DNA from 4 places in the Lysinibacillus sp. Bpr_S20 genome. Region 3 is predicted to be linked to each of the others. Evidence: riboswitches for the same ligand, from Rfam matches in the RefSeq annotation. Region 3 holds a riboswitch; each other region holds the start of a gene.
What was found. Region 3 has a riboswitch for thiamine pyrophosphate ahead of thiW (energy coupling factor transporter S component ThiW). Riboswitches for the same ligand answer to the same signal wherever they lie in the genome.

Region 1 (8,288 bases), on a different contig from region 3:
TTTTTACATACATATTTTCCTGGCGATGTAACGATTGAAATAAGTACAACTATTAATGAAGCACTTCAAAGTATCCAGCAATTTGAGCCTGAGGTGATACTACTCAATATTGACCTATTCTCGAATAATCGTTTAACTGCACTTTATCGTGTTTTACAAAAACATTCCGGAACTATTTTAGCTATGACAACAGAGCCATTGTTTAAAAATGCATTAAAAGCAATCGACTTACAGGTCGCACATCTCTTCGTTAAACCAATTGATTTAGAAGTATTAAAGCAAAAACTCACCGCTATTTCCCTTCGAACACCCAAGGCAGAAATAGTGTATCAAGAAGCTACAGATGAATCTTTTTACTATCAACTTTTTTTAGATAGTAAAACTAATACGCTAGAGCCAAATATCCATTTCACAATGATCGAGCCCGAGCATTCCGAAATGTTTACCAAACTATACAACTGGCTTCAGCAAACGCCTATTTATTCTAGTATGAGGATTTATCCTTTATCAGAAAAAATTGTTTGTCTATTCCAAACAAATGATTTAGAGAAGGATGTTCGTACATTAATGAAGGAATGGCGAGTAACAAATAATAGCTCTTTAAATATCGGCATTTATGATGGGGAACCGACTACCATGAAGAATATGTATACCTTAACAAAGCGGGCACTCCATCAAAGCTTTTACGAAGGCTATGGACACATTTTTTATGCAAGCAAACAATTGGAAACACAGCCCTTCGATCCTTTGCTAACACCCGAAGAACAACAATTACTAATAAGTAGTTTAGAGGACGGCAATATTGAGGCTGTCAAAGCATTTTTATATCGACTATCTAACGAGGGAATTTATTACAAGCAAGATGACTTACGTATTCATCTAACAAGTGTTTTGGCACAAATTCGACGCTTTATGCTGAAGTATAAATTACATGAAAAAGCCGCAATTGAGCAAAATTATCGTCAGCTTTTCCATTTAATTATTGAACATCCTATATTTTATACCATTCTAAATAGCATCATATCATTTACACAAAGACTGATTGAATTAGCTCGTGAGGCACGAATGGAAAAACGGGCTGACTATGTAGAACTGGCCATAGAAATTATCGACCAACAATTTCAGGATAGTGGGTTATCTTTACCTTTCGTCGCCCATAAATTAGGGATTAGCCCCAATTATTTAAGTACCATTTTTTCAAAGAAGCAAGGCTTGCCATTGAAGCGCTACCTACAGCAGGTCCGCATTCATAATGCTACAAAGATGCTTGTGGAAACGGATTTTGCTATTAGTGAAATTGCCTATTTAAATGGTTTTGATGATTCGAATTATTTCATTAAAATTTTTAAACAGCACATCGGAATTACGCCTCATCGTTATCGTAAAGCGTAAATGGGCTCAATGGATTCTTTACGTTCGACTTGCGCTTTGGGAGAAAGTGTTTTTATGCTTCATCCTTCGGTCCTCTACTAGCTTGCTTCAGAGGACCGGTAGTCTCCTAGTCTTCATTGCCATCAATATTTTTTCAATTAACATATTTTATTTTCAATAATAATAAATAAATAAGAGAATTCTTTTTAATTTCTTTTATTCTTGTTCTCTCTCTTCTTTATAACTTATTCAAATAATTCTCGAAAACGTTTAGAAAAACTAAATTTGTGGTAAAAACTATTCATAAATTCTATAAATCTAGCATATATTTATAGTTTATATCTTACTATAAGAATTCTTTAACGATAATGATTATAATTTACTAGCAATTCTAGTTTGTATTTGTTATAGTTATTGATGAAGAGTTTGACTCACAATTTTCTTTAGGAGGTAAACTAATATGACAAACGGAAATGATCGTAGCCGTCGATTTACAACAGCAGGTGGTGCTCCAGTAGTAAGCAACCACGATTCAATGTCAGCAGGTCCTCGTGGTCCTCTATTACTCCAGGATGTATGGCTAGTTGAGAAATTAGCAAACTTCAATCGTGAAGTTATTCCTGAACGTCGTATGCATGCTAAAGGTTCAGGTGCATTCGGTACTTTCACTGTAACGCATGATATTACTAAATATACAAAAGCAAAAATTTTCTCAGAAGTTGGGAAAAAGACTGAAATGTTCGCACGCTTCTCAACAGTTGCAGGTGAACGTGGTGCAGCAGATGCTGAGCGCGATATTCGTGGCTTTGCACTTAAATTCTATACTGAAGAAGGTAACTGGGATTTAGTTGGTAACAACACACCTGTATTCTTCTTCCGTGATCCTTTACACTTTACAGATTTAAACCACGTTGTAAAACGTGACCCACGTACAAATATGAAAAACGCGAATTCAAACTGGGATTTCTGGACTTCATTACCTGAAGCGCTTCACCAGGTAACAATCGTCATGTCTGACCGTGGTATTCCGTCTGGATACCGCAACATGCATGGTTTCGGTTCTCATACTTATAGCTTTATTAATGCCGAAAATGAGCGCGTATGGGTTAAATTCCACTTCCGTACAGAGCAAGGCATTAAAAATTTAACTGGTGCTGAGGCTACTGAAGTAATCGGTAATGACCGCGAATCTTCACAACGCGATCTTTATGAGGCAATTGAAAAAGGCGATTTCCCTAAATGGAAAATGTACATTCAAGTAATGACAGAGGAACAAGCTCGAGAATTACCGTATAACCCATTTGATTTAACAAAAGTATGGTATAAAAAAGACTTCCCATTAATTCCTGTGGGTGAATTCGAGTTAAACAAAAATCCGGACAACTACTTTGCTGAAGTTGAACAAGCTGCATTTGCCCCATCTAACATTATCCCTGGTATTAGCTTCTCTCCAGACAAAATGTTACAGGGTCGTATCTTTGCGTATGCAGATGCACAACGCTACCGTTTAGGTGTAAACCACTATATGCTTCCTGTAAACGCACCAAAATGCCCATTCCGTTCATTCCACCGCGATGGTGCTATGCGTTTCGATGGCAACCTTGGTTCAACTTTAGGTTACGAACCAAATAGCTATGGTGAATGGGAGCATAATTTAGACTATAAAGAGCCTGAATTACGTATTGACGGTCATGCCGGTATCCATGACTTCCGTGAAGATGACAACAACTACTTCGAGCAGCCAGGTAAACTATTCCGCCTAATGACTGCCGAAGAGCAACAACGCCTATTCGAAAATACTGCTAATGATATGGCATCAGTTGAAGAGTTCATCAAACGTCGTCACATCCTTCACTGCTATTTAGCTGATCCAGCATATGGTGAGGGTGTAGCAAAAGCTATGGGTCTTTCATTAGAAGGTATGGACCTTTCAAATCCATACGAAAAACAAGCAACAAACGTTTAATTCTCCACTTATTATTGATATCCAAATCCAACTTTTCCTCCATGTGAAGGCATCTTCACATGGAGTTTTTTTATCTTAATTACAAAATAAGGATTCATCACTATAATGTGTGGTTGATTTCCGTTCCGACTGGGCGCTTTGCCGCTGCCGCTTCGCTTTCGCGCAGATAAAACATTTGTTGCTGACGCTTCGCTTTCGCTACAGAAAACATTTGTTGCTGTCACTTCGTTACACTACGCTTTCGCACAGAGCAAAGCTTCCTGGGGGCGTCGGGGCAACAGATGTTTTTTGCGCGAAAGCGTAGTGTTAACGCAGCGGCAGCAGCAGGATGTTGGTCACGAAGGCGTTATCACAGGATGTGATGCTCTTAGCCTTAGTTCCCCTATCGCTGATCCCCAAGGAGTCGCCCAGCCTCCACTCCAATCAACTTATATCAACGCATCACTTCCACGCAGATAAACAATGCGTCCGGATTTTAATTGTGCCTGCGCAATTCATTCCTTTGAAAATCCGTGACCCGCCGAAGGTTTTATCTTCATTAATTAGGTGTTTGCACAACCATAGAAAGGGAACCACATCCGCATTCACCTCCTCACCTTTGGCATGAACCAAAATGAAGCTTGTGCCTAATTTAGACACAAGCCCATTCTAATAATTATTGATAAATTTGACTGCCTGCTTTTTTAAATTCCTCGGCCTTTTCCTGCATCCCTTGGTGAATCGCTTCAGTCGTATTTAAGTCTTTTTCTTTTGCATAATTACGAATATCCTGTGAGATTCTCATACTGCAAAACTTAGGTCCACACATTGAACAGAAGTGCGCCGTTTTTGCCCCTTCCGCAGGCAAGGTTTCATCATGATATTCGACTGCACGTTCTGGATCCAGCGATAGGTTGAATTGATCGCGCCAGCGGAATTCAAAGCGTGCCTTAGATAGTGCATCGTCACGCTGCTGTGCTCCCGGATGCCCCTTCGCTAAATCTGCAGCGTGTGCAGCAATTTTATACGTAATAACCCCTACACGAACATCCTCGCGATTCGGTAAACCAAGATGCTCTTTTGGCGTCACATAACATAGCATTGCCGTACCATACCAGCCTATCATTGCAGCACCGATGGCCGATGTAATATGGTCATAGCCAGGAGCAATATCTGTTGTCAGGGGCCCTAAAGTATAGAAAGGGGCTTCCTTACACACTTCTAACTGCTTATCCATATTTTCTTTAATCAGATGCATCGGCACATGCCCTGGCCCTTCCACCATCACTTGGACATCATGCTCCCAGGCAATTTGCGTTAATTCTCCTAACGTTTCTAGCTCTGCAAACTGAGCCTCGTCATTTGCATCCGCAATAGAACCAGGACGTAAACCGTCACCTAAAGAGAAGGCAACATCATAGGTTTTCATAATTTCACAAATTTCTTCAAAATGAGTATATAAGAAGCTCTCTTGATGGTGATATAAACACCACTGAGCCATAATCGAGCCTCCCCGAGACACTATGCCTGTTACACGACTAGCCGTTAATGGCACATAACGCAGCAATACCCCTGCATGAATCGTGAAGTAATCAACGCCTTGCTCAGCCTGTTCGATTAACGTATCACGATACACCTCCCACGTTAAATCCTCTGCCACACCATTTACTTTTTCTAGCGCTTGATAAATCGGCACCGTCCCTACTGGCACCGCGGCATTACGGATAATCCATTCACGTGTCGTATGAATATGCTTACCAGTTGATAAATCCATAATGTTATCAGCACCCCAGCGTGTAGCCCACGTCATTTTTTCTACCTCTTCCGCAATAGAGGATGACACCGCCGAATTGCCAATATTGGCGTTAATTTTTACGTGGAAATTACGTCCAATAATCATTGGTTCGGCCTCAGGATGATTAATATTTGATGGCAAAATAGCACGCCCTGCCGCAATCTCTGAGCGCACGAATTCAGGGTCCATATTTTCACGAATCGCCACAAATTCCATTTCTGGAGTAACAATCCCCTTTCGAGCATAGTGAAGCTGCGTTATATTTTTACCTTTCTTCGCACGCAAAGGCTTTCTAGATAAATCCGGAAAAACGTTTTCTTTCATTCGTGGATCATCAGCATTACGGAATCCATTGTCTTCTGGCTTGATCGTACGACCTTCGTATTCTTCAACGTCACCCCGTTCTCTAATCCATGCACTACGTAAAGCTGGCAATCCTTTCGTAATATCCACCTTATACGCTGGATCAGTGTATGGACCACTCGTATCATAAACACGTACTGGCGCATTTTCCTCTTCCCCAAAGCTTCCTGTCGTCGGACTTAATGCAATTTCACGCATTGGCACTAAAATATCTGGTCGTGATCCTTCTACATAAACTTTTTTACTTCCATCAAAACTAGACATAATCGTAATATTCTTGTCGCTAACTGTTGTCATAAACTACTTCGCTCCCTTTTACATTTATACAAGGACCGAATCTAGCTAACCCCAACAAAAACAAAAGCCGAATCCAAATAATAATTTTGGATCCGGCTAAGAATGTAAAGGTAAAGTTATTGCAAATAACATAGAGTGCAATAATGGTTAACTTTCCCACGCTGGTATGAGCCAGATCAGGTCCAAAGGGTCAAGAAACCTCTAAGCGTTTCCCTCTCAGCCTGACTCATCAGACTCCCCTAGTTAATGCTATTAAGTTTGATGTTAGTGTAGCAGATATTGCTAATAGATGGAAGCTTCATTTTATTATTTTTGGTACATTCACCAAGAGTCAGCGTCAGATGAGACTCTAGAAAGCAAGCACATAGGCCCTCAAGAAACGTTATTGTGATGAATTCATTTTTATATGAACACTTTGAAGATTTATCGGAACAATTACAGTTTTTATCGACTTTTATAGCTGTTAGGTAAACAACAGTTCCGCTACATAAATCACGATCGTCACCGTTATACAGCTTACGATGGTTGAAAATAAAACTGTTTGTGCAGCAGTTGCTGATTCTACGTCATATTCTAATGCCAGACTAGAGCTATTACGCGAAGTCGGGAACGAACTAGCTATAAAAAGTGATTGTGCCACGACACCATCAAGACCAAGCGCAAAAATGATAAGCAATGCTACGGTAGGCCCTAAGATTAGTCGTGTAAAACAGCTTATGTATACCATCTTATTGAACATGGATTTGATTTCAAGTTGTGATAGTTGTGCCCCTAAAGTTATTAACGCTATAGCAATAAAGCCATCTGCCACATGGTCGATCGGAATTCTTACAAACTGCGGAATAGCGATATTAAAATAGTTCATTGCCACACCAATAATAAGCGCATGAATAATAGGCATTTTGAGGAAGTCTTTTATAATTGACATGCCCGATTTTGTTGAAGAAATTAAATTGTACAAGCCATAAGTATAGGTCGTCATATTTTGAAATATGACAAGAATGACCTGAATCGCTACTCCAATCGGCTGGGTCACAAAAATCATTTGCGCAACCGGGATACCATAATTGCCTGAATTAATGAGGACAACACTATTTTTAAATACAGCTGCCTCTGTTTTTACTAATCTGAGTCCCTTTGCTAGAAAGTGACTAAGCACCATTTGGCTTCCTATGAAAAGTAGAATAAATAACGCAACCTCACCAAGCACAGACAGCTCTATACTCGTTTCATATAGGTTCACAAAAACAGCTGCTGGCATGAAGCAATATGTAATAAGTTGAGATAATGCCTTTAAATTAAAGCGAAATTTCTTTTGTAAAACTGCCCCCAGTACTAGAAGCACTAATATCGGAGCTACAATTTGGAAAAAAATCATACCGAGATACATCATAGTGATGCCCCCCTTTCGTAGTGCTATTTTTACACCTGGTCAATGGACTGAACCAACATCTACTATATTACGTAAAAAATAATTTACTTTCATGCAAACTACAAATTCTTGTCATTCTTTTGGATTTCTATTCATATTATTGATAGACTCTGAAATCTTTGGTAGCTCTTCGTGTTAATCGTTTAAAGCAATACTCCAACACCCCTCCATTTTCAAATATATCGATAGCGAAAAGAGGGCCGCACCACATTGAAGGACTTATCGAATTAAGTAGATTTTTAAGGGCTTTCAGAATTTCAATCACATTACCCAGAAGGTCTAAATTATATAAAAGAGGACTATTTATCCATTTATTTTTTATCACCTTAGTAAAACATGCCCTTCGTATACCAATATATAGAAACATATGATATATTATCTACTAAATACTAAGATTGGAGTGATTTACTTGAAAAATAAAGCGATATCGACTTTTATGGCAACAGCTATTACGGCAACCTTAGTTCTGCCAGTTGCATCTGTTCACGCTGCTTCTAATGATTCGTCTTTAAACCACTCAATTCAAATTGATGGGCAGGTAGCTGCAGCCAAAGCAAAGGGACAAACCGTTACCATTAACAATATCACTAAAGATAAAGTACGTACATCCAACGGCCAATTTAAAATCAGTCAGTCGCTGAAGCCACTCTTAAAGACATCAAATAGCACTGTATTGGCAAATGCCGAAGCTACTATAGTCGTAAAGAACGGTGAGATTACAAGTATTACGTCACTAACACTTACTAAATCTGGTACGAACAATAAAGCGATGTATTTTGATGGCGGTGACGCACAAATTGACGGAAGCCTAACTGTAAATGCGGATTATGTAAAAGTTCAAAATGTAACTATTAAAGATGAACTGATTGTAACAAATCGTGTGAAGAAGGCAATTACAATTGATAACGTTGCTATCGGGGATACAATCACGTTTAAACCTTTAATGGCGAGAAATATTAAGTGGTTAAATGTTTCCCTAAAAGATATTAAATCTCCAAACATTAACATGGAGCGTTCAAAAGTAAATGTGATTGCTGATAAAACTATTTCTAAAGTTGATGTAGTAGGTAAAGTTACAGCATTTG
Region 2 (8,288 bases), on a different contig from region 3:
GGAAGAGTTAAATAAATTGATTGCGAAGCTAGAAGGTATTCTTAATAGCGAAGCAAAACTTGTACGTGTCATTAAACAAGAACTACAGGATATTAAAAAGCGTTTTTCAGAGCCACGTCGTTCAAAAATCGAACAAGAAATTGAAGAAATCAAAATTACATTAGATGTCCTTGTGCCAAGTGAAGAGGTCGTTGTGACAGTTACAAAGGATGGCTATATTAAGCGTACATCTACACGCTCACATGCAGCTTCGAATGGTCAGGATTTTGCGATGAAGGATTCCGATTATTTATTATATGAAGCAAATTTAAATACACAGCATCATTTACTATTATTCACAAATCGAGGCAATTATATTTATCAGCCTGTCCATGAACTACCTGATATTCGATGGAAGGATCTTGGTCAGCATATTTCCAGTATCGTGCCGACTGGGGAAGATGAGTCTATTATTGCTGTATACGGTTTTGAAACATTCGAACAGGCCAATACGTATATTTTAACAGCTACGAAGGATGGACAAATTAAACGCTCCCCTGTAGCTGATTATGCTGTTACACGCTATTCGAAACCAATCAAAACGATGAATGTTAAGTCAGGCGATGAAATGATTTTTGCAGACATTGTGACGGACGAGGCAGAACTAATGTTAACGACAGATACTGCCTATGCGATTCGTTTCCCAATAGAGGAATTGCCGGTAACGGGTGTCAAAACAGGTGGCGTCAAAGGGATTACGCTGAAAGATGGAGAAGCATTAGTCGGCATCAATGTTTTACCGCCAAATGACACGGCCTATGTTGCGATTGTCACACATCGCGGTGCTGTGAAGAAAATGAATGTTGCCGAAGTAGAAATGACAAGTCGTGCAAAACGCGGCTTAAAAGTATTAACAGAGTTAAAAGCGAACCCACATCGTATCGTGGCTGTCAAAAAAGTTACTGATGAGGAACAGCTTACAATCGAGACGGAAAAAGGCGTACAAGAGATTCTTGATGTACAAGCATTAACCCGAGCAGATCGCCACTCCAACGGCTCCTTTAAAGTAGATATTGCGACAGACGGTGCCATTTCACATGTCTTTACAGTCAAAAAAGAAGAGAAATAAAATTCGTTTATCTAGCCCATGCTCTTTTTGAGAGCTGGGTTTTTTTTATTTGTTTTTTCAGCTGATAAACTAGGGCAATCGCTGATAAACTTCTGATATTCGCTGATAAAGTAACAGAATCGCTGATAAACTCCCAATTATCGCTGATAAAGAAAATTTCATCAATGGACTGGTCTATGTCAGAAAATGGAGTTTTTGAAGATAGAGATTTATGCTGTTAAATTTATATTTACTGCGCAATCGGTAAACAGAGCCTTGTCATTTCCGGATAGTTATGGGTATAATAATCATCGAAAAGTTCATATGGAAAGAATGTAGGGGGGCTGGTGTTGCCAGCTGAGATTGTGTCCGATAGATGCTGACCCTTTGAACCTGATTTGGCTCGTACCAGCGTAGGGAACATCTATTCAAAAAAAGAAAGTTTTTGATACTGATTGTATAACGTCTGGGAGGAATCCTAGGCGTTTTTTATGTTTTTCGGACTTTTTGATGCATGCACAGGCCTTTCGTATAAAAAGACTATGAATACGCTTTCTTCTGGTACAGACATTCATTCATGAACACTTTCACACTACTTACTTGGAGGATTCGGCATGAAAAAATGGTTATTGGTCCTAATGGCTGCACTTTTCACATTAGCGAGTTGTAGCGAAAAAGAGGCTAAAAAGGATGCTAATGGATTAACAAAAGTATCGGTGGTTCTTGATTGGACACCGAACACAAATCATACAGGTTTATATGTCGCGGAAAAACTGGGTTACTTTAAGGAACAGGGCTTAGATGTTGATATTGTATTACCTGGTGAAGCGGGTGCAGATCAGCTCGTAGCGTCTGGGAAGGCTCAGTTTGGCGTAAGCTATCAGGAAGGAATTACTCAGGCGCGTGTGCAGGATGTACCTTTAGTATCGATTGCAGCGATTATTCAACATAATACTTCTGGCTTCGCATCTATCGCATCAAAAGGTATTACATCACCAAAGGATTTTGAAGGTAAAACATACGGTGGCTGGGGTGCACCACTTGAAAAGGCTGTATTACAGTCACTTATGCAAACAGAAAATGCGGATATTAATAAGTTAGATATCGTCAATGCAGGCGATTTAGATTTCTTCACAATGATGAAAAAAGATATTGATTTTGCATGGATTTATTATGCATGGACAGGTATTGAAGCAGAACTTCGTGGTGAAAAGCTGAACATGCTTTATTTAACAGATTATAGCAAGCAGCTAGATTATTACACACCTGTACTTGCTACAAATGAAAAAATGATGAAGGATGATCCTGAGACGGTAAAAGCATTTGTCGCTGCTGTAGCAAAGGGCTATGAGTATGCAATAAATCACCCTAATGAAGCAGCTGATATTTTACTAGAAGCGGTTCCTGATTTAGATAAGAATCTTGTGCATAAAAGTCAGGAATGGCTAGCAGATAAGTATCAAGACGACGCTACACAATGGGGTGAGCAAAAACTAGCAGTCTGGGAAAACTACGCGAAATGGATGGCCGACAACAAAGTTTTAGAGGGCGAGTTTAACGCAAAACAAGCATTTACAAACGACTTTTTACCGAAAAAGGAGACAAAGTAATATGGCAAACTCATTAATAAGTGTACAAATTATCCCGAAAACTAAAACATATGAAGATGTGATCCCCTTTGTCGATGCAGCGATTGCGGTTATTGACGCATCAGGGGTGAAATATGAAGTGCATCCGTTAGAAACGACAATGGAGGGCGAGCTAACGACTTTGCTACAAATTATTGAAAAAATGAATGCTAAGATGGTTGAGCTCGGAGCAATCAATGTTATTACGCAAGTGAAAATTTTATATCAGCCATCTGGTATTACAATGGATACGCTAACGGAGAAATACAAGTGATGAAGCAAGCTTTCAAACAAGGAAGGACGATAATTTTTATCGCCTTCCTCTTATTCATCTGGGAACTAATTGTCCGTTTTGCTGATATTCCACATTGGCTTTTGCCTACACCGAGTGCCATTTTGAAAGAAGGTTCTCAATCGTATGAGACGTTTGTGCCACATGCTTTAGCGACTGTTCAATTAGCACTTCTAGGCCTTGCCATTGGCATATTGTGTGGACTAACCGTTGCCGTATTATTACATCGTTTTACGTTCGTTCGGGAGTTATTTTACCCTATTCTCATTATGTCACAGAATATCCCTGTACTCGTCCTTGCACCGCTATTGATCATTTGGTTTGGTTTTGGTTTATTGCCAAAGCTTATTATTATTTGTCTTGTGTGCTTTTTCCCTATTGTTATTTCAGCCATGGATGGCTTTCGTCAAACTGCGCCTGAGCTGAAGCATTATTTTGAAATGATTGGTGCAACGAAGGCACAAACTTTTTGGAAGCTTGAATGGCCCTATGCGTACCCATCGATTTTTTCGGGCATAAAGATTGCGGCAACTTATAGCGTAATGGGGGCTGTCATTGCGGAATGGTTAGGTGCGAAAAAGGGGATTGGTGTCTATATGACATTGGCACAATCTTCATTTAGAACAGACCGTGTATTTGTAGCGATTTTTGCCATCGTATTTTTAAGTTTACTATTATTTAGTGCGATTCGATTAATAGAAAAATTTGTTGTGAAGGGGAGAGGATTTCATGCTGAGCATTCAAAACATTGACAAATCCTTTGATGCTCTTCCGGTCATTTGTAATTTATCTTTTGAGGTGAAGGACGGGGAATTTGTTGCAATTATAGGTCCGTCAGGTAGTGGAAAAAGTACACTCTTTCAATTAATTGGTGGTGTTACTTCTATTGATGCAGGTGCTATTTTATTAAACGGTACAGATATCCAGCAAACAAGAGGAACGATTGGCTATATGCCTCAGCAGCCATGTCTATTACCGTGGCGTACGATAGTAGAAAATATCACGATAGTGGATGAGCTTCAAGGAAAACCAAATGTCAACGATGCGAAGGAATGGTTAGACAAAGTGGGACTCGCAGCGTTTGAACATGCGTATCCTAATGAGCTGTCGGGTGGCATGCAACAGCGGGTATCGTTTATTCGCGCCATCGTTAGTAACAAACCTATTTTGTGCTTAGATGAGCCATTTTCTGCACTGGATGAGTTTACAAGGCTTGAAATGCAGGCCTGGCTTTTATCAATTTGGGAAAAATATCGAAAATCTATATTGTTCGTTACACATAGTATTGAGGAAGCTCTCTTTTTAGCGGATCGTATCATTGTACTGACGAAGCGGCCGGCGACGGTGAAAAAGGAAATTATCGTACCGTTTGCAAGACCACGACAAGAAGAAATTCGCCATTCTGCTAGCTTTACGGCATTGAAACAACAGTTATTCACGTATTTAAAAGAAGAAAAGGATGAGGCGAATGTTGATTGATGCACATATTCATTTAGATCAGTATGAGGAAAATGAGGTTCCTGCTTTACTAGAGGAAGCTGAACATGTAATTGCCGTTAGCATGAATCTTCCATCATGTGAGAAGACGTTGAAGCTGTCGAAAGCCTACGCAAAAGTAAACGCAGCGTTTGGCTTTCATCCGGAACAAGCTTTACCTAGTGAAACGGAGGAAGAGGCCTTATTTGGTTGGATTCGCAAACATGCGCATGACATGGTGGCAATTGGCGAGGTAGGGCTGCCTTATTATTTGAGGCAGGAACAGACTATTGATGATCATCCGTATGTGGCATTGCTAGAACGATTTATTGTATTGGCAAAGGAATTGAATAAACCGATTGTCTTACATGCTGTTTATGAGGACGCGGCGATTGTTTGTGATTTGCTAGAAAAACATCATGTAACAAAAGCGCATTTTCATTGGTTTAAAGGCGATGAGGAAGTGGTTGAACGGATGATTTCTAATGGGTATTTCATTTCTGTCACGCCTGATTGTACGTATGAGACTGAAATTCAACAACTTATTAAACAATACCCAATCGAGCTCATGATGGTAGAAACAGATGGACCATGGCCGTTCGAAGGTACTTTTGACAATAAACGAACATCACCTTGGATGATGGATCATTCGATAGAGGTTATCGCATCGATAAAAGGGCTTACAACACAGGAAGCGGCACACATCATTACAAGAAATACGACCACATTTTATCATTTATAGCGAATTACGCAGCTGTTCTTTAAAAGAACAGCTGTGTTTTTGTTTAAAGTATCAGAATCGCTGATAAAAGAGTTAGAATCGCTGATAAAACGCCAAACATCGCTGATAAAAATATTAGAATCACGAAAGGCCCCCGTCACTTTGAGAGTGATAGTGCCAATGTAACAAACTTTTTTACCCCTTCACGTAGTTGTTTTTCATTTGTATAAGAATAGCTTAGACGTATCCAGGATGAAAGTTGTTTCAATGGATCACAAATTTGACCTGGTACAAAGGATATAGAGTTTTCGATACTTTTGGTTAATAATAACTCTGTTGGAATATTATCTGGGAGTTGCACCCATAAATTAAGACCTCCTTTTGGACTGGTCCATTTCCAATCTGTTACTGCTAGTTCTTTCTCCATGATTTCCTTACGAATCTGTAGGGCAATCCGGATTTTCTCCAAGTGCTGCTGCAATCTTAGTGATGAAAAGTAATGGAGAAAAACTTTCTGATTGAGAAGTGGTGAACCATTATCGGCTAACGATTTTACTGTTAGTAGTGATTTCATTAATGATGATTGACAAATAACAGCTGCAATTCTCAAGCCAGGTGAGATATATTTGCAAAAGCTTCGGATATAAATGACTGTCCCAGCAGTATCATATGTGTAAATGGGTGGTGGCGGGGCATGATCAAAATAGATGTCGTGATAGGCGTCGTCTTCAATTAATAGACATCGATATCGTTCAGCTAATTCTAATAATTTTTTGCGCTGATCAACTGAAACAGTGTAACCAGTCGGGTTATGGAATGTTGGGTTGAGATAAAAAAGAAGTGGTTTATATTGTTTCATATATAATTCAACCTGCTTTAAATCGTACCCGTCTGGATGGATATCAACCGTTACAATCTGAGCTCCTTGTGCTCTAAAAATATCAATCGCAGCACTATAGCTAGGACGTTCAAATAAAACGACGTCATTTGGCTTAATGAAAGTTTGAGCAATTAAGTGGATCGCTTGCTGTGAGCCAGAAGTGATTAACAGATCATCTGCATTGAGATGAGTTTTATACTGATTGATAAAATATTGAGTAAGTGTTTCACGTAGCTCTAAATCACCTTGCACAGTTGAGTAGGTTGCAAGAACTTTTGGATAAAGATCAAAGACTTTCTTTACGTAATCTGAAAAATAATGATTAGGCAAAAGATTTGGATCAATTAATGCCTGAGAAAAATGATAGGAAACCGGTGTTTGATGGATTTCAGATAAATGATTTTTTTGTACGTATGCAGAAACAATTGGATTGTCCAGATATAGATATTCAGGATTTTTTGTCTCATTTGATTGGACAAAATAGCCTGCTTTATCTTTTACATAAACTTTGTCATGCTGTTTCAGTAATTGATAGGCCTTTAATACAGTTAATCGATGAACATTCATTTCAGATGCTAATTGCCGGACGGAGGGAATCTTTTCATGTTCTTTCCATTCTTTACGTTCTATTTTGTGCAGTACATAATCATAAACCTTCTTAAAAAGATAATTTCCATTTTGAATCGCTTTGCTCACATCGATTCCTCCTATTCAAGACGATTGTACCACGATCTAATCTAATCTGTTCTATCCTTTTCAATCTGTTCTATTGTCTTTCTTTTATGATAGAAAAAAAGGAGGAGTTTTATTTGGTTATGATTAATTATTTCTTCATGTGTTTGATTTTTGGAACGACATTTTTAGCGATTAAAGTTGGTGTTGATGCAGGAGTGCCTCCATTTTTATCAGCGGGACTTCGTTTTTTCATTGCTGGTTTTCTGCTATTTAGTTTTATGGTGTGGAGAAAGAAAACGACAATAAGGTTATTATTTCGGAAAGAGATGTTTTTTACCGGAGTAGGTTTAACCTTCGGGACGTTTGCCATGTTATACTGGGCGGAACAGTATGTAACATCAGGGATTGCAGCGGTCTTATCTGCTACAGGTCCAATGATGATCATCGTTATTCAGACATTCATCTTGAAGCAAAAAGGAAATCGGAATTCATTCATTGGTTGTGTCGTGGGAGTCATTGGTGTCACGCTCTTGATCTTACCTAGCTTTTCAATTGAGATTAGTCCCTTCTGGATGATTGGGTGTTTCGCTATTATATTGGGTGAAGCATTTTATGCATCTGGAACGATTTATACGAAGCATGTCATCCAAAAATTTGAAGCGACATCTCCGATAGCTTTAAATGCAGCGCAAATGATGCATGGTGGGATTTTATTAATCATTTTGTCACTTTTTACCGAGAACATTCAGCTTGATTATTTTTTAAGCCCAGCTTCAATCGGCTCTATTCTTTATTTAACTATTTTTGGTTCAATGATTGGCCATAGTCTTTATTATTGGCTTGTCTCACGGACAAATCCTGTTTTTCCTTCAACATGGCTGTATATCTCACCATTAATTGCCGTTATACTAGGTGCTACTTTCTATCATGAATATATTTCTTGGCTAACAGGTATAGGAACTTTGACGATTATTGTTGGAACGCTTTTAGTTAACTTCGAAACATTACGGAAGCTACTTTCGGGAAAGAGGGCTGTTTTACAGGATGTTAAAAATTAACCTGCTAGGTTTTGTTCCGGTAAATTAGATGGGCTAAATAAAATCAACTAGTAATTACATATTCGTAAACGGGCGCGATTGTGTATAAATTTATCCGGGAAATAGAACAGAACAGCAGGGAACTTTTATGAAACAAGTCAAATCTAAAGGATGTTTGTGTTATATTCAATTAATTTACAGCTTAGTGAAAACTAATTATAAGGGAGTGTAAAGTTATGGAAATTTCTAAAGGTGTAGAAATGCTCCAGCTCGAATTTCACGGAAATATTATTCATCCCACTCTATTATGGGATCATGAAATGGCTGTGTTAATTGACACTGGGTTCCCTGGACAAATTGAAGATATACGAGTGGCAATGAAAAAGATAGGAGTGTCGTTCGACAAACTAAAAGTAATCATTTTGACGCATCAGGATATAGATCATATAGGTAGTCTTCCTGAGATTTTACAGGAGTGTGGAAGGAATATTA
Region 3 (8,288 bases):
TGACAAATTTAATTACACACCTACTGATATCGCTATTATTTTAGTTGTGGGTGGCGCTTTTGGTGTTGTTGTACAAATGTTTATTATTACACCGCTGTTTAATCGCTTCGGCGAAATGAAGGTAGTATTAGTCAATTTATTTATTGCAGCCGTTTCGATTTTCTTAATATTATTTGTATCTGGTTTTGCATTTATTTTGATTGTAGCGACAATCTTCTCTACAGCTACGACGTTGATTCGTCCAGCTGTCAACACATTGATTTCAAAGATTGCCGAGAATGAACAAGGCTATGCAGCAGGTCTGAACAATGCGTATATGAGTCTTGGGAATATGATTGGACCAGCTTTAGCAGGTATATTATTCGATTGGAATATGAATAGCCCTTATATTGTCGGAGCTATTATTTTAATGGCTTGCTTTTTCCTTGCCCTTATTTGGACAATGAAAAAAGCACCACATCTTATGCATCCTGATACAAAATAGTCTGAAAAGTTATTGACTATTTCTAGTAGTATGCTACATAATTATGGGGATAACTGACAAATGAATTTTTACCACTAGGGGAGTCTTTAAAAGGCTGAGACGTATATGGTCATATACGGACCCTTTGAACCTGATCTAGTTCACACTAGCGGAGGGAAGTGGCGACACTTGCTTTTTACTATGTAAATGCAGGGCCGCTTCCTATTGTTTTTAGGAAGCGGCTTTTTTTCTGGTTTTTATTGTTATTGTCGGTTTTTTGCGCTTTAGCGGCGGAACTTCTATGTTTAGCGGCGTTTTTCGTGCTTTTTGCGGCGGAACTCACACCTTTAGCGGCGTTTTTCATGCTTTTTGCGGCGGAACTTCCGCATCTACCGGCGATCACTATTAAATTCATATTTCAGAGGAGTGGAAATTATGTCAATTCGAAAGTTAACAATCATGGCCTTATTAGTAGCAATTGCCGTAGCAGGTTCTACCTTCGTTTCAATACCAACGGGAATTGCGCGTGCCTACCCTGTACAGCATGCCATCAATGTTATTAGTGCTATCATTCTTGGACCAGTGCCTACTGTTATGGTCGCCCTCGTCACAGCCATTATTCGGATTTTAACAGGTACAGGTTCATTATTAGCTATACCAGGCAGTGTTATCGGTGCACTGTGTGCAGCTCTTGCCTATAAATATAGCGGCAAGCAATGGCTAGCAGGTGTCGGCGAAATGTTCGGGACAGGAATTATCGCCTCACTCATTGCAGTACCTTACGCACATTTATTTATGGGGACATCCGTTGCTGCTTTATTTTTCATGCCTGCTTTTTTAACCTCAAGTACTATTGGTGCTGTATTAGGCGTTGTCATTGCTAGCAATTTGCGAAAGACAGTATTTGTAACTAACCTTAACACTTTACTTAAATAATGATTATGCGTTACTTTCTTTATGGCAATAAATTAAGAAAGTAACGTTTTTTATTCTAAACAAATTCAGCCATACTTCAATGGTAATCCCATTTCATGTGCAATTAATAAAAAATCTTTTTTGCTTATTTCAAAATGACCAAACCTGAATTTATAACCATACTTCGATGTATCTTCTACAAATTCCAAATAATCTAAGATCCTTTTTATTGGCACAGCTTTTGCATCTTTATAAAAATCTATATCTCTTCTATAAGGGATAAAATTTTCTGCCATTTGGAACTCGTATATTTTCTCGTCTTTTACTCTTCCAATTGCGGTAAACGCTCTTATAGGCTCGTTACCATCTAGACTTTTTTTAGGAGAATAATAGATAATCCAATCTCCTTTTCTCATTCGTTTCAAAGGTCTTTCTTTGCCATGGCATAGCTGGCTAAACCCTCCATCAACTCCTTTTTGCACATGATTGAGAGATGCTACGCCAATCCAATATTTCGTGTCTCTTTCAGGCGTGGGAAGAGGATTTCCTTTAGGATTTAATGACATGCTTCAGTCTCCTTTATTTTGGGATCATTGTAAATGATTTAATTTTTTCATTTTCAAGAATCAACCTTTCTTCCAGAAATACTGGGTTTGGTAAACCATCCCAAGTAGTGGAAACAATTGCCCTACATTCTAGATCATCGCCTTCAATATTTTGGATCGTTAATTTAAAGCCTTTCGGCATAGGTGACATATAAAAGTTCTGTATTTCTTTTCTGCCTTTAAAAATTTCACCTTTAAAATTTTTCAATTCCCCGTGATCTGCATACATGTCAGATAAATCCTGACCCTCTTCTTGTGCTCTTTTTAAATACTCTTTCATAACCTCTACTGCTTTCATCTGTCATCACTCTTTCTAATTGATAAGGTTTTAAGCACTATGTACGATTTTCATATACTTTTGTCAAAATACTTTTCAACTGCTCTTTTTCTTCCAATGAAAGTAGTTGTAAAACTTCATTCTCAGAAATCGCAAGGGTCTTCATTAATTCTTCTGCCAAATTTTCACCTTGTTCTGTAAGGCAGATTAAATTCTCTCTTCTATTTTCTTGATTTTTTTCCCTATAAACATACTTTTTTTCTTCTAAATCATCGATAAAAAAGCGGACACTATTTTTATCCAGCTTTAAAATCTGCCCTATTTGAATTTGGCTAAGTTTCTTTTCTTTTACAGCAATCATGATCCCGACTTCTCTCGATTTCATTTGAAATTTTTCGTTGATATATTTCTCGAGATTTTCCTCTAAAGCCTCGGCTAATTTAAAGCTTAGAAAACCAAAAGAATTCATAATATTGGTCATGTACGATCCCCCACAAAAATTTATAGTACGTAAAAATGATAGTAATATTTTATTACTATCATCAATTATTACACTTATATACATTATTTACAAGTAAAATTTTACCTGTCTCAGAAAATTTGCGCATCTCTTTAGAAGGTGGATGTCGATAAAAATTAAAAGTTGGGTGATAAAACGCCAAAGTTAGTCGATAAAATTTAAATGTTGGTCGATAAATTGCGAAAGTTCGTCGATAAAATTTAAATGTTGGGTGATAATCGCTGAAAGTGTTAATACTAAAAAGTTGATTGTCATTTTTTTAGATAGAATGCAAAAAAACGATGGCTCATAGCTTAAAAACCCATGAACCACCGTTTTAACTTACTAATGTCGTTTTTTCATGCCCTTTAATAGCTGGGCAACATTTGTGTCCTCTGCCTGTATTTGTTTTTCCTCTACAGGTGATTCTTTTTTCTTTGGTCTTGTTAGGAAGCTCCAACCGAAGCGTCGAATCGTAATATCAATAAAGAATAGTAGCATTCCTGCTAATAAAAGCCATGTTGCAATATTTTGACGTTCCGCTCCTTTTTTCGTAAATTCACGGAATACTTCGCTCGGTTCCTTCAATACGGAGCCGCCTGTTTGCTTTGTCAGTCCCTTGACAAGCTGATCATTCACTGGACGTAATTCATACTCAGCACTATAAGGTACACTTAAGCCTGCCTGGTAAATAGCCTGTTGTTTATCGGCTATGCGGAAGAAGATTAGTCCTGGTTCTGCTTGTACGACTGCTCGAACTTGTGATGCTGAAATTGTTTCTAGCTGCGTTTCAAGTTCTTCACCCGCCTCATTGACAGCAACTATATCTAAAAACGCCGCTTCATTTGTTGGGTCAGTGATGACAAATGTGCCGTCTGATTCTAGACGTACATCATAGGCAACATCGTTATAGCTTGGTAGCATTTTTGAAATAAGCGTTTGCCAAAACGTGCCCCAATTTTGCCACCTTGCCCAGTCTCCTGTCCATTTTCCTGTAGAATCAGAAGTAAAGGCAAATGTTTTGCCAAGGCCATATTGCCATTCTGCAAGTACTGGATCTTCCTTCTCACTTTCTGCAATAACCGTGGCTCCCTGCTTTGCTGTAGTGCCTATATAAGCATTCATTTTAGGTACACCATTTGTAAATAACGTATTCCAGCCAGATGCATTAAATATCGTTGGATAGAATGGGTTATCTTCAATATATGTGCGTGAAATCATGGCTGTTTCACGAGATAAAATAGAAGGAATCGTTTGCTCATCGACGACATCATAGAAACGCCCACTGCCCATATCACTAAGTGCTTCAAGTAAGTTGGCATCTGCATCCTGACCAATTGCAACCGTTGATAATGTAATGCCATTCTCTTTTCCTTGTGCAATTAAGTCTTCGTAGTTACCTGGCTGTGACTGTCCATCCGTTAATAAAATAATATGCTTACGCTGTAGCTTTAGATCAGCTAGTTTTTCATAGGCGTTAGCAAGTGATCCATAAATTTCGGTACCCCCACCTGGCGTTACAGATAAAATCGTATCTACAGCTTCTTCCTTATTGCCAAGTGGCCCTGTCTCAATAATTTCCCAAGGTCGATCATCAAAGGCAATAAACCCGAGCGTATCCTCAGTTCGTAGCATTTCAACTGAGCGAGCGGCCGCCTCTTTCGCGAGTTCTAGCTTTGTTCCAGACATACTTCCCGAACGGTCAAGTACGATAATAAGCCCTAATGATGGTAATTGTTCCTTACCTTTGATCTCCATTTCAACAGGTAATAAAGTTTCGATTGGTGTTTTAAAGTAACCGCCTAAGCCAAAACTATTTTCGCCACCAACCATTGTAAAACCGACACCAAAGTTTTTCACGGCTTGCTCAATGACATTCATTTTTGCCTCACCGACTAAATGCCCTGGTACATTATCAAAAATAATTGCATTGTATTGTAAATAACTAGAAAGCTCATTTGGCAAACTTTTAGCATCTACAACATCGTGGGCAATTGATTGTTTGCCAAGTGCTGCTGCAATTGGTGATGCAGTATCATAGCCATTAACAATAAGTAAATGTGGTTCACTTTGCACCATTGTGACGCTAGTTAATTTATTATTTTCAAAAATGGCATCCTGTTCGACCTGTACAAGTGCCTCATATTTCACAAGTCCTTCAGTCGTTGCTGAATGTTTATACGTAAAAACATTTGAACCTTCTGTAAGCTCAACTTTCTCACGATGAATAAGCTTATCATTTTCGTATAATAATAGCTCACCTTGTTCTGCTACAGTTGCATTGATTTCGGCGACTAGCTGTTGCTGCTCGCCTACATAAGCTACTTGTGGCGTTACAAAACTTTTCATGGATACATCTTTAGCAACAGGTTGGTTAAATGGCATCACATCCACACTAATATTTGACCCTTTAAACTTCGTTGCAAATTCCAAGGCATCTCCTTTTGTTTCATTGCCATCCGTTAAGAGCACAAGCCGTGTTGCTTTTTTCGGATCTACAATGCCTGATGCAAGCTGTAGGCTCTGCTCGATATTTGTTTGATCTGTTGCTTTTATAGCTGTGAATTTAGGTACTTCCTTTAAAGAATCCGATAAAATAGCTTCCGTTTGTAATGTCGATGAAAAAGAATAAATCCCTGCAAGCTGTTCATCTTTTTTCGACTGTAAACTTTCCGCTATGGCATTGGCCATCTCATCAGCTGTTCCATTCATTGAAGCAGAACGGTCAATTAAGAATAATACTTGTTCTTCCTTTACGGGCAATAAAAGATAGGGCCCAGCAAGTGCAAAAACCAAACAGCATATTGCCACAATACGAATTCCTAGTACGACGATATGGCTTTTCTTTAGTCGCTGACGTTCACGCCAATAAGTCCAGCCAAAATACACAAGCAACGGAAGTAAAAGCAACAATGCTAATGGCATATCAATTCGTAAATCCACGACGTCGTTGCACCTCCCACTCTACAACCAGTAATACGACGATAATAAGGATCAACCAAGGTACGAACGAGGTTTTTGACTGTTCTTCCTTACCATTGTCCGGAAGCTCTCCAAGCGTATAGCTAGTCCCTTTTTCAATAACACGTTCTTGCGCTTGAAGCTGTACAATAAAGCGCTTTTCTTCATCTTTTGAGCGAGCTGTGTAAATTCCAGGCTTCATTGGGGCAGTTAATAGACCCTTTGTAATGGTTGACAAAAATTCATCTTCCTGTGAATAAATACTCCAGTCCCCCTGCGCTAAAGCAACTGCACGTTGCTCATTTGGTGTAAAAACTCCAAGTGAACCAATTGATTCTGAAAGCTCCTGCTCGGCACTCCATAAAAACAATGGGAATGAAGGATGTAACGGCCAATCTGTATCTGCAATATCAGCTAATACAACTAAATCTCCTTTAGGTGAGCGCTGAATAAATGGCCTGTCTCCAACGGATGCAATCGTTTTATAATCGTCGAATCCAGGATATACAGCACTGACGTAAATACCTTTAAGCTCACTAAATGCAAACAGTGCATCACTTGTTGTACCGACTTCCCCAGAAGCTTCAACCTTCTCAACATCATCCCGTCCAAATAATACAATTGGCTTGTCCATCTTTTCGAGTAGCGCTGTCTGTTTCGTCACAACAGTGGCATCCTGATGGTCAGCCACCTGTGAAGATGACACAATTTTCACGCTGCTATTAATCGTTTGCATACCTTTTTGAATGAGTTGATGTATACTTTGATCGACAATCACCTTTGAAGTAGCTGTCTGTAGCAATACCGTTTGTGTATTATCAACAGCGTAATCATCCTTAGCATCTATCTTGGCCGTCATAGAATCTTCTAAATGTAGGTCTTTAAAGGTTTTTGTTACTGCTTCACTTGGAGGCAAAATGACACTCTCTGAAACTAACTCCTTACCTTTAGCATTTTCTATCGACAGCGATACATTTTGCTCTTGGTCCGTATCATTTTGTAACTGAACTAGAGCCATAGCAGATTTTCCATCAGTTGTAGCGGCAAAACGTGTAATTGCGATATTTGTTAAATCCTTTGCAGCTCCTTTTACGATCCACTTCACCGTATCTTTTTCCATCGGTAACTGCTTTTTATCAAGCGAATCTGTGAAAACATAGATAGATGTTGGGGTATTGCCGACAAAAGCCTGCGCCACATCCAGAGCTTTATTCATTTGAGCGGTTTCATATGTTACTTGTAACGCTTGAATGGCTTTTGCAATATCTTTAGTATTGGTTTCCTGCTGTAATATAGCTTTTGGCGTATTGCCTGTTGTAATGAGTGTCACAGGTCTACCATCTAGCTCGTCGACCAATGACAGCATTTCTTTTTTATGTGCATCAAATGTTGACTGCTCTTTTCCTGCTAACATCGTTGCGGACGTATCTACAATGAAAATCGTCTGCGCACCAACGATCGTTGACTTTTTAACGTAAGGATTCATTAAAGCTAATACGAGTAAAAGAAGAGCTAGCAGTTGTAAATAAAGCAGTGCATTTTTTTGTAAATGTTTTAAGTATGGAGATACACGTGTTTCTTGCATAATTTCCGACCAGAAAAGTGTTGAAGATACGGTTTGATCGGTATATTTTTTTCGAAAGAAATAATATAGAAGGACAATGACCGGGATGATGGCCGTCCAGCTAAAAAGTAATTGACTAAAGCCCAATACGGCTCACCTCACCTAATCCAATGTGCTTTTAATAATTGTTGGAAGATGGCATGCTGTAATCCATCCTCTACTTTAAGCTGTAATTGTCGAACACCGAAGCGCCGACAAATTGCCTCAAATTCCTCTTCATGTACTAAACGTTTTGCCATATATGTGTCTAGAACTTTAGAAGACATCGTAACATTTACATCTCTGCCTGTTTCACGATCAAGTAAGCGCACATCACCCGTATATTGTGGTGATAGTTCTTCTTGCGTAACGATTTGCAAAATACGTACATCCCCTGCAAAACGTGGTAGCCTCTTTAGAAGTTGCTCCCATTCCTCGATTGGCTCAAGCCCGTCCGTCACAATAAATAGAACTGTACTATCCTTAGGCAATGCTTTTAAAGCTCCCTGGGCAAAGCTATTTGTATAAGTTGCTTGCTCAATCTCTGTGACCATCTGTAAAAAAGCGCGACGATACATTGCACCTTTACGGCGAAACGGCGGCTTCACCTCATCCTGTACAAAAGAAAATGATAAGCGATCATCGCGACCGAGCACCATTAGGCCAAGTGAAGCAACAATTTGCCGCGCAAAAGTCCATTTTGCTTGATCGCCCATAGATTTAGTAGTATCTAGCAAAATGTGTACACGCATTTCTTGTTCATCTAAAAAACGTTTAATGAAGTATTTATCAGTTCTCGCAAAGACGTTCCAATCCACCTGACGTACATCATCACCTAAATGATATTCACGAAAATCTGAAAAATCGAGCGATGCCCCAAAGCGTTGCGAACGGTGCGAGCCCTTGTGCTGCCCACGTAATTTGGAGGCCGTTGCCACTTGGAAGCGACTAATTTTCGCTAACCA
Region 4 (8,288 bases), on a different contig from region 3:
GAGATGTTAAAACATTATCAGGGGGAGAGAAGTTTAATGCATCATTAAGTCTTGCCCTTGGGATGGCAGATGTCATTCAAAGTTTTCAAGGTAATATTCGCATTGAAACGATGTTTATTGATGAGGGCTTTGGTTCTCTTGATGAAGAAGCGTTAAATAAGGCGATTGATACGCTTATTGATTTACAAGATTCCGGACGTATGATTGGAGTCATCTCACACGTTGCGGAATTAAAAGCTACAATGCCTGCTGTGTTGCATGTTGAAAAAGCAATGAACGGTCATAGTCAAACATATTTTGAAGTGAAATAACAAAGAGGCGTGTTTCCATTGTGTGGAAAAACGCCTCTTTATCATTTTTTAGTTACGTTAGGATTAGTTCTTTTCTTTGCAGCGATTACTTTTTTTACAATTGGGATAGCGATAGGTGCTAATTTTACGGCGACTTTAACAACTTTAGATACTTTCACAAAATAACAGCTCCTTTAGTACTTTCCGTTCAAGGTGAGATTGGAATGAAACTTATCGGACAACGCGAACAGCTTGTATAATGTTCCAGATGACAACTCCTATTGAAACAAGAAAGTAAATTCCGAATGAAACTAACCAAATGATAAGAAACTTATTACTACCTAAATCAGGGTCAAGATTGTTGAATGTTAAAGTTGAGAAGATAAAGACGGCAAATAAAATAATTCCGAAAGCGACTGGGATTAAATGTGATATTAGTGCTCGAATAGAGTGACTCTTTACATCGCTATCTTTTGCAACAAAGTAAACGATTAATGGCACAATAAACGGTGCGAATAAAATACTGAGATAACTAAAGGCAGATAAAATTTTTTGGTTCTCCATAGTAGTACCTCCTTTTTTAATATTTACGCATGAAAAACAGTAAAGTTTCAAAAAATTTTGTGGAAGAGGTTGTAATCATAACAGTGTTTGCGTACAATGAGGTTGTTCAACTAAATTAAGATGTAACGACCACAAGGGGGGCTGATGATGTCAGCTGAGACTGGGCACGTGATGCCTTGACTCTTTGAACCTGTAAGTTAACGCTTGCGTAGGGATGTGGATAGAAACCGACACTATTACGATGTGAGGCTCTGTCCTGGCATCGTTTTTTTATCTTTATTGATGCCAGGTAGGGACATATTTGCCAACTGATTTCTATTCCTGCTCTTGTATCCTACATCGGAACAAAGGAGAGAATATTTTTGGACAGTAAAAAACTTTTAATGCTAGTGGAGATTGCGATATTCGCAGCGATTGGTCTTGTGCTAGATCAGGTTTCCTTTAAAGTATGGGCACAAGGAGGCTCTGTTAGTCTAGTGATGGTGCCAATAATTTTAATAGCATTCCGATGGGGCCTTATTCCAGGCATGACAACGGGTTTACTCATTGGTGTAATGCAAACAATGTTTGGTGCTACAATAGTGCATTGGCTTCAAGGAACGCTAGATTATGGCATTGCCTTTACAGTAGTAGGCTTAGCGGCCGTTGTGCGTCGACCGGTGCTTGAGGCTGCAAAAGATTTAAACAAAAAGAAAATGGCGCTTTATATTATTTTAGGGACTGTATTAGCAGGCTTTTTACGTTATGCAGCACATACTATTGGAGGCGCTGTATTTTTCAAAGAGTATGCTGGTGATCAAAATGCGTGGATTTATTCAATTATCTATAATGGAACATATATGCTACCAGCAACGATTTTAACAGCAGTTGTCGGCGTCCTGTTATTTACAGCAGCACCTCAATTAATGCAACGAAAATCATAACTATTTTGCCCTTCACATGAGTGGAGGGCTTTATTTTTATTGAATTGAATGAAAGATTGTTGCTTTTTTAGCTAGTTAGGACTTGCATATATTAAAATGTATGTCATGTAAATAAGTTGATTGGAGTGGAGGCTGGGCGACTCCTTGGGGATTAGCGATATAGAGGAACGAAGGCTAAAAGCATCACGTCCTGTGATAACGCCTTCGTGACCAACATCCTGTTGCCCCGACGCCCCCAGGAAGCCCTGCTCTGTGCGAAAGCGAAGCGACAGCAACAATGTTTTATCTGTAGCGAAAGCGAAGCGTCAGCTACAAAGCGCCCAGCCGGAACGGAAATCAACTCCACGTTATGGAGATAAGCCTGTTTTCAGCACTTTACAATTTATGACGGCATATAATATTTAAAGCGTTTAGCGTTTTATGTATAAAAAGTTATGTTATATTAAATAGAGATATTAGATGAAAGGGACGTTAAAAATGATTGTAAAAACGCAAGAAGAGATTGAAGCCTTTAAAAAAATTGGCCGTATTTGTGCTGAAATTCGTGAGGCAATGAAGGCTGCTACAAAACCAGGTGTAACAACTCTTGAATTAGATGAAATCGCTGGCCGAATGTTTGCTGAGGCAGGAGCGGTTTCTGGACCTAAAGGGGAGTATGATTTCCCAGGATACACTTGCATTAGTGTTAATGAGGAAGTTGCACATGGTATTCCTGGTCAACGAGTGATTAAAGAAGGAGATATCGTCAATATTGACGTATCTGGTTCATTAAATGGTTACTTTGCTGATACGGGAATTTCATTTGTAGTAGGTGAAGGCTATGAGGATAAAGAAAAGCTATGTCGCGTAGCCAAAAGTGCTTTCGATCGTGCGATGACAAAAGTAAAAGCCGGATCAAAATTAAACCAAATCGGTAAAGCTGTTGAACGTGAAGCATATGCAAATGATTTAACAGTGATTATGAATCTAACAGGTCATGGTTTAGGTCGTTCATTACACGATGAGCCAAACCACATTTTAAACTATTATGATGCATGGGATTCTACAATTATGAAAGAGGGCATGGTGCTTGCAGTCGAGCCATTTATCTCAGCGAAAGCGGAGCATATTGTAGAAGCTGGTGACGGATGGACATTCGTTACGCCTGACAAATCATTCGTTGCTCAAATTGAGCATTCAATCATCGTTACGAAAGACAAACCAATTGTTTTAACTTCACTTGAAGAACAATAAAAAAGTTAAAATCCTGCTAACCAATTTATTTTTGGTAGGCAGGATTTTTTTTAATAAATAATATACCGACAAGAAGAACTCCACATAAAAATAAGGCTGCTGTTGTGACAAGTAGCTCATCAAAACCATTATGTAAAGCGACCCCAATATAGGACCAGATAAATACACTTGGAAAGATAATATCAAAATAATGGAATCGAATATGTAGCGCGATTGCTACTCCAATTGTTAGTAAAATAACTGCCCAAAGTGGATTACTAAGGCCAAAACCATTCCATTGATAAGATGTTAGCATAAAGCTTACATTTGTCATCAGACTAAATGTAACCCATCCGAAGTAAATCGAAAAGGGTAAACGACCTATGGGTGAATTATTGCTAAGAGGATACGTCTTGTACAACTTAAACAAATACAGTACTAAAATAAACGAACTGACAATGGATACGATAAATAGTTCGTGATGCCAAACCACAATTGCTAACGCCTGCATGATACATATGCTACTAAAGAGAACAGTCTGTTTCATAGATGTCTTTTTTAGATTCATTACTAACCAATAACCAAGTAACACGTAAACTACAATCCAAATCACATAACTAACATTAAAAGGTGCAAATATTACTGGAAAACGATTTGAAATTTCTAAAGAAGTTTGACCGTTTATTTTCATGAAATAGGATGAAAAGGTTAGGATGAGTGAGACAATATAAGTGATTGTCATCAAAAAAAATCGAGGCATGTTTTCCTCTCCCTTCGTGTTAAATTGTATAGGGAAAAGACAAATAAGTATAGGACTGTCACATTATATTTTCATTATAACGGAAATTTCCAACAATGTATCGTGTTGTTTCGCTAAAATTATCTACAATTTACCATTTGGATATGCACTTATATGTTTCTTTAGTACAATAGGATTATTAAAAGTAAGGAGTGAAGTTTTAATGACTCAAAATTTAAATGATCTAGATTTATCAGTTAAACTGGATAAGAAGATGTATAAAAAGAAATTAAAAGTACTCCAATATGAAATGTTAAATGCTCAACAGTTTTTATTAAACAATAAGATTGGGCTAATTCTAGTATTTGAAGGTATGGATGCTGCTGGCAAGGGTGGCGCTATTAAGCGTCTCATTGAACGTGCTGATCCACGTGGCTATATTGTACACCCAATCTCAGCACCTCAGCCTCATGAATTGCGCTACAATTATTTACAACGCTTTTGGAGAAAGCTGCCACAGCATGGACAAATCGCTATTTTTGACCGCTCGTGGTATGGTCGTGTATTAGTTGAGCGTATTGAAGGATTTGCAACAAAAGAAGAGTGGTCTCGTGCATACGAAGAAATAAATAATTTCGAAAAGATTTTAACAGCAGGAGATTATATTGTTATTAAGTTTTGGCTTCAAGTATCTGATGAGGAACAGCTTAAACGTTTTAAAGAACGCGAGGAAGATCCATATAAGTCTTGGAAGCTAACAGACGAAGACTGGCGAAATCGTGAAAAAACACCTCAGTATATAGAAGCTGCGAATGACATGTTTGAGAAGACTGATAAGAAAAATGCGCCATGGGTTCTAATACCAGGAGACGATAAACAATATGCCCGTGTACAAGTGCTAAAAGAAACACTAGCTCATATCGAACGCGAGGCACAAAAACGAGGCCTTCATTTAACGAATGTATTAGGCAAAGCCCATTTAGAAGATGCTGAATCGTCTAGCCTTGAATTGTTAGAAGAAAAACCTAAAAAACAAAAATCAAAACAAAAACAAAAAATGAAATAATGTTAGGGATGCTGTAACAACAAGACGATATGTTTTAGTTGTAGCAGCATCTTTTTTTACATACAATAAAGTAAAACTTCAATCAGTGGGCGTTTTACCCGCTGATTGTTAGTTGAACCAATCGGGCTTTTACGGTCAGTTAATCGACGACTATGTTAACTGAATCCCGTTTTAACGGGGAAGACATTTTTGTTTACTGACCGTTAAAGCGGGATAAAGTAAAACTTCAATCAGTGGGCGTTTTACCCGCTGATTGTTAGTTGAACCAATCGGGCTTTTACGGTCAGTTAATCAACGACTATGTCAACTGAATCTCGTTTTAACGTGGAAGACATTTTTGTTTACTGACCGTTAAAGCGGGATAAAGTAAAACTTCAATCAGTGGGCGTTTTACCCGCTGATTGTTAGTTGAACCAATCGGGCTTTTACGGTCAGTTAATCGACGACTATGTCAACTGAATCCCGTTTTAACGGGGAAGACATTTTTGTTTACTGACCGTTAAAGCGGGGTAAAGTAAAACTTCAATTCAGTGGTGGTTTCCCTATAAATTGGGTTAATCAACAGAAGTTGCGGATGACTTTTGTTAAAACGTCTACTATAAGCCCGTTCAGACTGGCGACTCCAGGAAAGCGCCCGGTCGGAACGGAAATCAACCACACGTTTTGGTGATGATCCACAAATTGAATGAACGCAGGCATTAAAATGTATTGATAATTATCGGAAGGTTAGTGTGGAAAATGGTGCTTAAAATTTGGAGATTATTGAGGAAAAAGGGTGAAAATGTGGTATCAATTCAAGGTGGGAAATGCTACATTCGCACATTTTATGAAAAAGATGCACAAAGTTTAACCGATCTCGTAAGTCGCAATAAATACTTTTGGTCTACATATGAACCGTTACAACGACCGGAATATTATACAATTAATGCTCAATATAAAAAAATTCAAGACAGCTTATATTTAATGGACTCAAAAAGGGAATTTACTTTCGGTATCTTTGAGCCAGGTACAAATAATCTAATAGGACATATAGCTATTTATGCAGTAAAACGTTTACCGTATTCCAGTGCGTTTGTGGGCTATGCGATGGATGAAATTTATGTTGGAAAAGGGATCGTGACAGAGGCGGTTAATATGGTCGTACAATTTGCATTCGAGCAAGTAGGCTTACATCGAGTGGAGGCTTATGTTTCAACACAAAATAATGCTTCTATCCGAGTCTTAGAAAAGGCTGGGTTTCAGCGTGAAGGTCTTTTGAGAAAGCTGCTGTATATTAACGGTAAATGGGTGGATCATTATATTTATGCACGTTTAGAGGGCCAATAAAAAGAAGCGTCTAACTTTCAAAGAGATGAAAGTTAGACGCTTCTTTTTTACTATTGTTTATTACCATCTACAATTAAATCAAGGCGACCTGTATTAGGATCAATCACTAATCCATGAACAGGCACATCTTTAACCATTAACGGGTGATTACGAATTGTATCGATGCTTTTCTTTACACTTGTTGATACGTCGCCAAAGCCACGTAAAAACTCTTTTAAATCAAGACCTGAGTATTCTATCGTGTTGATAGTTTCAGGGGTAATCCCTCTGGCAACCATTTTACTTAGCATTGCTTCTGGGTCAACTGCACTCATACCGCAGTCATAATGTCCAACAACATATACCTCATCTGCTTGTAGTTCATAAACAGCTACAAGTAAACTACGCATAATCGCACCAAAAGGGTGACTAACTAATGCACCAGCACTTTTAACGATCTTAACGTCGCCATTACGCAAATTCATAGCTTTAGGTAACAGCTCTACAAGTCGAGTATCCATACAAGATAAAACAACAATACGTTTATCAGGATACTTTGTAGTAATAAAAGGCTCATATTTTTTTTCTTGAACGAAATCTTCATTAAACTTTAGAATATCTTGTAACATTGTCATGAAAGATTGCTCCCTTCCCTAATAAAATATTTTAGAGCAAAATGATGAATATGCAAATAATAATGACAATATTCGCGCAATTTCTTGAAAAAAAAAGAAGTTTGATAATTTATTTAGTAAATCAAAATAATTAAAAATCAGTGACAACTGCCAGACGATAAAAAAAGAGGCTGATACAAAAAGAAAAAATGTTAGACCGAGATGCACACGGCCTAACATTTTTTTGATTTAGGAAGGAATATTTAACTCAGTGAAGTGAAAAAGTTATTACCCATTATCGCTATTTTTCAATATAACCGAGTTCTGTCCCAGCCTCTTTCAACGAAATTAAAATTTTTCATTTGGTTTTGGATCTACAGTTACTGAAGACTTAGTATCTAAACCGACTTGTAGGTAGTGGATGAAGAATCCCAATGAAATTAGTAAAACGGCTGAAAAGCCTAGTACAGTCGTAATGAACATAATAAAAGCTCCCCTCTACTAAAATAATCTACAATATTATCTAAAGTAATTATACAATAGGTTACTAGGAAAATCTAAGGAGAATTTATGACATCCATAACATACCTAGTCTAGACTATTATTAGTAGGGATAAATTACTTAAATTGTCCAGTATTTAATGTTGAAAACAGATTCTTTATACCTGTAATCGACAAAGGTTTATATATTAATTTGCCCATTAATGATTATAAAGTTATGTGTCAAACTTCTGTTGAACTCAATCTTCAATAACTCTTCAAAGAACGTTTCCATCCCAGCCTCTATACCACTATGAAATTGGTGATTGGTGTGGTACTACTGTTTTTTTCAAAACAATTTCTAGTCTTTACCCAGCATTAGCGCAACAATTTGCCTATTATATAATTTAACTTCAATTAGTAATTGTTTTATCACAAAAGAGAAGCGTCACATTAGTCTCGGTCTTTAGTTGGTGAAAGGAGTTCTTTGTGCAAGCATAAAGCCGAATCTAGGCGCAATTATGCCGGGGTAAAATTGATTAAATATGTGGAGAAATCAAATGAGTCTTTCGGTGCGTTTTCATAGCGAGTGTGAAAATGTTTTTTGTTTGATAAATCGACATTAAACTGTTTTTTCATTATTTTTATATGATATTTTAGTAATTATCTGAACTCGTTTTTAATCATCAGTCGAATTACTTAAATGGAAGTGTGGATTTTTTTGATTATTTACTCCTATTTTACAGACAATCTCAACATATTTTAGTAATTTTGTGTCGAAGGATAATAACAAATTCTTAACTTTTTTCAAATAAAGACAATTTAGTGTATTATTCTTAATTCAATATAATCAAAAATGGTCGAAAAGTGAATAAAAAGTAATTATTACATCGAAAAAAATGTGAAATACATTTATACTATATTTAAAATATGGAAAATTAGACGAAAATAACATTGTGATAGTAGATTTGGAGGTTTGAAAATGGATTTGTCGTCGGTAGTAGGGATAATTTTAGCGTTTATCGCGCTATTAACAGGAATGGTGCTGAAGGGTGTAAACTTAAGTGCGTTTTATAACCCAGCAGCTATTCTAAT

Region 1: linked by a shared signal. The riboswitch ahead of thiC (phosphomethylpyrimidine synthase ThiC) and the one ahead of thiW (energy coupling factor transporter S component ThiW) in region 3 are both predicted to bind thiamine pyrophosphate.
Region 2: linked by a shared signal. The riboswitch ahead of MWJ95_RS15090 (ABC transporter substrate-binding protein) and the one ahead of thiW (energy coupling factor transporter S component ThiW) in region 3 are both predicted to bind thiamine pyrophosphate.
Region 4: linked by a shared signal. The riboswitch ahead of thiT (energy-coupled thiamine transporter ThiT) and the one ahead of thiW (energy coupling factor transporter S component ThiW) in region 3 are both predicted to bind thiamine pyrophosphate.

What each region holds. Positions count from the first base shown of each region.
Region 1 is NZ_JALNLQ010000013.1:81,734-90,021, reverse strand. It holds gene MWJ95_RS22060 (response regulator transcription factor) at 1-1,392, shown strand, start outside; gene MWJ95_RS22055 (catalase) at 1,832-3,337, shown strand; gene MWJ95_RS22050 (hypothetical protein) at 3,626-3,796, shown strand; gene thiC (phosphomethylpyrimidine synthase ThiC) at 3,993-5,771, opposite strand; TPP riboswitch at 5,908-6,022, opposite strand; gene MWJ95_RS22040 (AEC family transporter) at 6,235-7,164, opposite strand; gene MWJ95_RS22035 (S-layer protein) at 7,640-8,288, shown strand, end outside.
Region 2 is NZ_JALNLQ010000005.1:264,181-272,468, forward strand. It holds gene parC (DNA topoisomerase IV subunit A) at 1-1,108, shown strand, start outside; TPP riboswitch at 1,415-1,524, shown strand; gene MWJ95_RS15090 (ABC transporter substrate-binding protein) at 1,702-2,697, shown strand; gene MWJ95_RS15095 (thiamine-binding protein) at 2,699-2,989, shown strand; gene MWJ95_RS15100 (ABC transporter permease) at 2,989-3,759, shown strand; gene MWJ95_RS15105 (ABC transporter ATP-binding protein) at 3,737-4,486, shown strand; gene MWJ95_RS15110 (TatD family hydrolase) at 4,476-5,225, shown strand; gene MWJ95_RS15115 (aminotransferase-like domain-containing protein) at 5,362-6,780, opposite strand; gene MWJ95_RS15120 (DMT family transporter) at 6,894-7,817, shown strand; gene MWJ95_RS15125 (MBL fold metallo-hydrolase) at 8,033-8,288, shown strand, end outside.
Region 3 is NZ_JALNLQ010000002.1:428,293-436,580, reverse strand. It holds gene MWJ95_RS06540 (MFS transporter) at 1-484, shown strand, start outside; TPP riboswitch at 551-658, shown strand; gene thiW (energy coupling factor transporter S component ThiW) at 899-1,399, shown strand; gene MWJ95_RS06530 (EVE domain-containing protein) at 1,465-1,944, opposite strand; gene MWJ95_RS06525 (hypothetical protein) at 1,958-2,281, opposite strand; gene MWJ95_RS06520 (MarR family winged helix-turn-helix transcriptional regulator) at 2,319-2,741, opposite strand; gene MWJ95_RS06515 (VWA domain-containing protein) at 3,105-5,702, opposite strand; gene MWJ95_RS06510 (vWA domain-containing protein) at 5,686-7,431, opposite strand; gene MWJ95_RS06505 (DUF58 domain-containing protein) at 7,443-8,288, opposite strand, start outside.
Region 4 is NZ_JALNLQ010000011.1:36,458-44,745, reverse strand. It holds gene MWJ95_RS20710 (AAA family ATPase) at 1-311, shown strand, start outside; gene MWJ95_RS20705 (magnetosome magnetite crystal formation protein family) at 522-854, opposite strand; TPP riboswitch at 979-1,086, shown strand; gene thiT (energy-coupled thiamine transporter ThiT) at 1,217-1,777, shown strand; gene MWJ95_RS20695 (hypothetical protein) at 2,030-2,182, shown strand; gene map (type I methionyl aminopeptidase) at 2,255-3,010, shown strand; gene MWJ95_RS20685 (hypothetical protein) at 3,036-3,749, opposite strand; gene MWJ95_RS20680 (polyphosphate kinase 2 family protein) at 3,952-4,794, shown strand; gene MWJ95_RS20675 (GNAT family N-acetyltransferase) at 5,533-6,120, shown strand; gene MWJ95_RS20670 (beta-class carbonic anhydrase) at 6,171-6,734, opposite strand; gene MWJ95_RS24545 (hypothetical protein) at 7,062-7,196, opposite strand; gene motA (flagellar motor stator protein MotA) at 8,176-8,288, shown strand, end outside.